Linked DNA regions of Prochlorococcus marinus str. MIT 0917. The protein of the gene in region 2 interacts with the protein of the main gene of each other region in a pairwise test. Links are inferred from orthologs where the notes say so. Each region holds a gene or a part of one and is shown on either strand. Other genes may lie near its edges.

Region 1 (3,268 bases), 240 kb from region 2 along the record:
TAAATCTTCTAGACTGACTTTGAATTCAGCTTTTCTTCCTTTGGCATCTTCTTGATGATAATCCTTGGGAAATTGGCATTTTAATGTTTTTTTATCATTGATATTCATTCCAATCACACCCTCAATGAACCCAGGAATCATCCTGCCTTCTTCAAGTTCTATTTCTATTGAATCACCGCTTCCTCCTTTAATTTCGCTTCCATCATCTGAGAAACTTCCTTTAAAGCTTAACAGCGCAATATCGCCTTTTTTTGCGGCACGATCATTAACTGGGACCTTAGTTGCAAGTTGAGCTCTGGATTGCTCAATTAGTTCATCTACTTTTTTTGGATCAAAGATTAAATTCTCTACTTCAGCAGTTAGACCCGAAGATTTCTTTAAAGTTGGAATAGGAGCTATGTCAGTTTCAAGTTTTAATGTAAGCAATTTTTCAGGGTTAAAATTTTCTAAAATAGTTTCAAATCCATCTTCTAGTTCAGGCTCACATAAAGGTTCAATTCCCTCTTGATCTAAAGTTTCTGTCCATATTTTTTGCAATAGTGATTCTAATGCAGAGGCTTGTATCCTTTTGACCCCAAGTTGTTGAATAACTACTGCTTTTGGAACTTTACCTTTGCGAAAACCAGGAATTGAAATAGATCTGCTTAGTTTACTTAAAGCTTCGTCATAACTCTTTTTGCATCGATCTGCAGGAACTTCAACCGCTACAGCAATCCTGCTATTGGGTTTCGAACTGGTTGTTACTTTTAATTTTGCAGCACTCATTGAAACGGAATTCTCAAATTTGGTTAGCGTAAGAAAGCGTTAATTCACTTCCAAAGCTATTGTGGCCTAAAAAGTATCGAAAAATTTGTTATTTGTTGATTTTTCCAATAAGAAAAATTTTTTTGTTAAGCCTTTTTATTCTCTTTATTAAGTTTGAACCCACAGATTCTTCTTCCAAATAGACCTCTTACAGTTGCGATACTTGGTTCAAGTGGAGCTGTAGGTAAGGAATTATTGAGTTTGCTTGAAGAGAGATCTTTTCCTATAAAAAAATTAATTTTACTTGCTTCTCATCGTTCAGCAGGGGAGATGCAAAGTTTTTGTGGAACAGATTTAAAAGTGGAAGAGACAACTGAAGATAGTTTTGAAAATGTAGATTTAATTTTGGCTTCAGCTGGTAGTTCAATATCTCGAAAGTGGAAAGATAGAATCAAAAGCTCTGGAGCTTTGATGATTGACAACTCCAGTGCATTTAGAATGGACGATAATGTTCCTTTGGTTGTTCCCGAAGTCAATCCTGCTGATGTGAGTAAACACAAAGGTTTAATTTCTAATCCGAATTGCACGACAATTTTATTAGCGTTGGTTCTATCTCCATTGACTAGGAATATTCCTATTAAACGGGTAGTTGTATCAACCTATCAATCAGCTAGTGGTGCAGGTGCAATGGCAATGGAAGAACTAGGAAAATTAAGTCAAGAAGTTTTAAATGGAATAACTCCAGAAAGTAAAGTTCTTCCTTATTCCTTAGCATTTAATCTTTTTTTGCATAATTCACCTTTGCAATCGAATAATTATTGCGAGGAAGAGATGAAAATGGTTAATGAAACCAGAAAGATTCTTGGAGATCCCGAGCTTTCTTTGACCGCAACATGTGTAAGAGTTCCAGTTTTTAGAGCGCATTCCGAAGCGGTCAATATTGAATTTACAAAGCCTTTTTCAGTAAAAGAAGCTTATGAGATTTTGGAATCTGCACCAGGAGTTGAGATCCTTGAGGATTTGGAAAACAATCGTTTTCCGATGCCACAAGATGTAACCGGAAGAGACCCAATATCTGTTGGCCGTATAAGGCAGGATATAAGTAACCCCAATGCTTTGGAACTATGGTTGTGTGGAGATCAAATACGTAAGGGAGCCGCACTTAATGCAGTACAGATTGCTGAACTTTTATTGCCAAAAAACTCATGATTAAGTCAGCATTATTATCACCAGCCCCTTTCGGAAGGATGTTAACCGCAATGGTGACTCCATTTGATGAAGATGGGAAAGTTGATTATGGTCTTGCGGCTGATTTGGCAAATTATTTAGTAGATCAAGGTTCAGATGGAATCGTTGTATGTGGAACTACGGGGGAATCACCAACTTTAACTTGGCAAGAACAGCAAAAGATGCTGGAAACAGTAAGAAATTCCCTAGGATCTAGGGCTAAAGTTTTAGCTGGAACAGGAAGTAATTCGACTGCTGAGGCGATTGAGGCTACAAAGGAAGCAGCTAATTCAGGCGCTGATGGTGCGTTAGTTGTTGTTCCCTATTACAACAAGCCACCGCAAGAAGGATTAGAAATTCATTTTCGCGCTATTGCAAAAGCAGCCCCAAAGTTACCTTTGATGCTCTACAACATTCCTGGGCGGACAGGGTGTTCAATATCGCCTAGTATTGTAAGTAAGCTTATGGATTGCAGTAATGTAGTCAGTTTTAAAGCGGCAAGCGGAACTACCGAGGAAGTGACTCAATTAAGAAACTATTGTGGATCAGATCTAGCTGTGTATAGCGGTGATGATGCTTTGGTTTTGCCAATGCTTTCAGTAGGTGCAGTAGGCGTTGTTAGTGTCGCAAGTCATTTAGTTGGTCCTAATTTGAAGAAAATCATAGATAGTTTTTTAGAAGGTAAATATGCTGATGCACTTTATTTGCACGAGATTTTACAACCTCTTTTTAAATCCCTTTTTGCAACCACAAATCCCATTCCTGTGAAAGCGGCACTTCAACTAATCGGTTGGTCTGTTGGACCTCCTCGAAGTCCTTTAGTCTCTTTAAACAGCGAAATGAAAGCAGAACTCGTGAAGATACTCTCTTCTATGAGATTGATTTGATCGATTCAAGCGTTTCCGTTTGGATCAGACTTTCATTTGGGTAACAACCAAGTTTTTTGCATAAATTTTTCCATGACATCAAGTTCAATGAATTCTCAAGGTTCAAAAAATAATCAATCGAAATCTCCTTGCTTGAGGATTATTCCCTTAGGCGGCCTCGGAGAAATTGGAAAAAATACCTGCGTCTTTGAATATGGTGATGACATCATGATTCTTGATGCTGGTCTGGCTTTCCCAACAGACGGGATGCATGGAGTAAATGTTGTCATGCCAGACACTACTTATTTACGTGAAAATCAAAGTCGAATAAGGGGTTTGGTCGTAACTCATGGACATGAAGATCATATTGGTGGCATTTCTCATCATTTAAAGAACTTTAATATTCCCATTGTGTATGGTCCGCCACTGGC
Region 2 (3,131 bases):
CCTGCAGGACCATCCCAAATGACCTTTAAGGAATTTTGAACACCTCCTAAAAATTGGTTTGTTATTGCTGGAGCTAAGTTGGTTAACAGGCTCATTAAACCTGTTAGTAAGAATAGAACTGTTCCTCCTACACAAAATAATAAAGCTATTAATAAATAGACAAATAGCCAGCCATTGTTCTTGGTATAAGGTAGAAAATATGGCTGAGTGAGTTTTCTTAATTTAATAAGTTGGCTTACTAGTCCTTTTTGGGCTTTCGAAATAGATGAGGTCATATTAATTTGATTCTTTCAAAGTCAATAAATACTTGATTTGTAATAATGCTAGCTTATTTTTTAAAGTTAAATTTGACACTTTTTGAGAGCAGAAACTCATCAAAATCATTTATTTGTATATCTTAGCTAAAACCCAAATATGTTTTTATTATCGTTGGTATTGGTAGCGAAGAAATAAGCTGCATATCAAAAGAGTGAACTGAAGGAATAGTTTGATCTAATACCCAAAAAACCAAAAAAGGTGCATTCAGAATTATTTGCCATTGCCATTTGTAAGTTAAAATTGACCATATTTTTTTTAAAATAGATTGCTGGTTATCACTAAGATTTGACCAAAAATCTTGTAAATTTATTTTTACTTTATCAATAATGCTGTTTTTATTTGCAGCAGTTTGGGAATTCATTGGACGCGATTAATTACATAACTTATAGCGCATTTATGGGTGAATCTGGGTCATTAACTAAGCCAGTAAGGCAATCGTGTGTATTGATAAAAAATCATGAAAATCAAATATTTACCCTGGTGGCCAACTTAATTTCCTGCCGCCAATGATGTGAATGTGTAGGTGAAATACTGTTTGACCTGCTTCTTCTCCTGTATTGATAATGGTTCTCCAACTTTCTAAACCAGCAGCGTTGGCAATTTCGGTTCCCTTTAGAAGTAAGTGACCCAATAGTTCTTGATCTTCTTTTTTTATATCTTGCAGACTTTTAATGGGTTTTCTAGGAATTATTAAAATGTGAGTAGGTGCTTGGGGGGTAATATCTTTGAAAGCTAGGCATTTGTTATCACTAAAAACTTCATCACAAGGTATTTCTCCACTAAGAATTTTATCGAAAATTGTTGTCATTGAATGTGAGTAGAGACCAATAAGAAGAATCTAATGCGATTCTTTATAGCTTGAATTTACATGATTCTTTCAATTCGTTTCTTTTATTACATCACTTTGATTGAAGTTATGCTCATTTAATTGTTTTTTCAACTCTTCTTCATCAGTGACTTTATCAACAAAACAGACACCATTTAGGTGGTCTATTTCGTGCTGAATGCATCTTGCCATGAGCCCATCTGCGTTCATTTTTTTTGGTCTACCCATTTCATCCCGATAACTTAATTTGATGGAGGAGGGCCTAATCACATTAAGGTAAACACCAGGGATACTTAGACAACCTTCTTCATATGTATCTAAGCTTGCACTAGATGAAATTATCTCAGGATTTATAAATACCATCGGTGGGGAATTTGGATCTTCAAAATTTAAATCAATCACTAATAATCTCTTTTTTATTCCTACTTGAGGTGCCGCTAAGCCAATACCTTTTGATGAATACATAGTTATGAGCATATCTTTCACTAACTTTCTAATTGAATCATCAACTTTCACGATACGATTAGCTGGAGTCCTTAAAGCCTCGTGTCCCAGTTGATACACCTTCAAAGGGGGATTCTTGACAGGTTCTTTCGAAACTGAAATTGAGGGCTTCTTTTTTTCTGCATTTTTTGCAAGTTGAGCAAAACTGCCAGCCAAAGGAGTCTTAAGACAACAACGTTTACATTTTACTTTGTTTTAAGTTCCATGAGTGAATTAATCATTGACTCTCAACATCAATAAAGAACAAAACAATGAGAATCTTGGATGCTGAAAAAGTTTATGGAGAAGCTCCAATATTTAAAGAGCCTCGAATAATAGGTAATTGGGTTTTATGGTTAGAACAAAGACCAAACGAAAAGGGAAGAACTACAGCTTTAATTAGACCTTGGGGACAAACAGACGTATTACCTCAAGAGTTAACACCTTATCCATGCGATTTAAGGACAAAAATACATGGATATGGTGGAGCTCCTTTAACAGCTACTCTCGATGGATCAGATCTGATATTGACTTGGGTAGACAATAAAGACAACTGCTTATGGATCAGAACTTGGTCTTATGAGGGAGAAAATGAAAAATCTTCTTCTTTTCAATTCATCCCTAAAATACAATCAATTTGTCTTACAAAAAAAAATAATTATTTTCTTGCAGGTGGCGTAATTGATCTTGAAAAAAATATTTGGATTGGATTGATGGAAGATGAAGAAGGAGATCATATAGTTTCTTTTTCTCTAAAAAAAACTGATCAATATCCAAAAATTATTTATTCATCTCAGGGATTATTAGGTTATCTTGCCCTAAATTCTAAAGATAGAAAATTGGCATGGGTTGAGTGGGAAAATACTTCAATGCCATGGGATTTAAATGAATTAAAATTAGCTAAATTAGATGAGAATGTAAATATTATCAATATAGTAAATTTTAATAATCAATATTTAAAATGTACCGAAAAAGTATCATTTTTTAATCCCATTTGGTCCTGTAAAGGTGATCTTTTTGTTGCTGAAGATAGTAGTGGCTGGTGGAATATAACACAGATTAAAACTGACATTAATAATAATTCAATTACTATTTCTCAGAATCAATGGACTATTAAGGGTGACATTGCTTTCCCACAATGGCTCCTTGGGATGTCTAGCTTTTCATGTGTGGGGGCTAATGTCGTTGGGGCTTTTGCTCAAGAAGGAATTTGGACTTTAGCTTTATTTCACGAAAATGGATCGATCAAGACTTTTGATCAGCCTTTTATTGAGTTCTCAGGTCTTCATTCGCATCAAAATCGACTTGTTGCAATTGCCAGTAGTTCAAAAATTACTGAAGGTATTTTTGAAATAGATTTATTGGATGAAATTTGGGAACATACTCCTGCCTCTTCATTTAGCTTGGATCCAACGGAAATAAGTCTTGGCGAATCTTTTTGGTTTATCGGATCGAATGAAGAGAATGTACATGCTTGGTATTACCCACCTCTTAATAGACAAAT

What was found.
Region 1: the proteins of def (region 2) and O5637_RS07040 interact in binary tests that used the Escherichia coli proteins (3 or more experiments, as listed by UniProt). The link is inferred for Prochlorococcus marinus str. MIT 0917 from one-to-one orthologs.

What each region holds. Positions count from the first base shown.
Region 1 is NZ_CP114784.1:1,224,343-1,227,610, reverse strand. The notes cover bases 1-2,935. They hold O5637_RS07040 (aspartate-semialdehyde dehydrogenase), read left to right. Parts: upstream 1-918; coding sequence 919-1,953; downstream 1,954-2,935. Other genes in these bases: O5637_RS07030 (ribonuclease J), read left to right, coding at 2,931-2,935; dapA (4-hydroxy-tetrahydrodipicolinate synthase), read left to right, coding at 1,950-2,858; tig (trigger factor), read right to left, coding at 1-765. Outside these bases: more of O5637_RS07030, read left to right, coding at 2,936-3,268.
Region 2 is NZ_CP114784.1:1,464,534-1,467,664, forward strand. Bases 1-2,798 are described here. They hold def (peptide deformylase), read right to left. Parts: upstream 1,805-2,798; coding sequence 1,196-1,804; downstream 1-1,195. Other genes in these bases: O5637_RS08175 (ABC transporter ATP-binding protein/permease), read right to left, coding at 1-275; O5637_RS08180 (hypothetical protein), read right to left, coding at 398-679; O5637_RS08185 (histidine triad nucleotide-binding protein), read right to left, coding at 791-1,126; O5637_RS08195 (alpha/beta hydrolase family protein), read left to right, coding at 1,900-2,798. Outside these bases: more of O5637_RS08195, read left to right, coding at 2,799-3,131. UniProt on the Escherichia coli protein: Removes the formyl group from the N-terminal Met of newly synthesized proteins. Requires at least a dipeptide for an efficient rate of reaction. N-terminal L-methionine is a prerequisite for activity but the enzyme has broad specificity at other positions.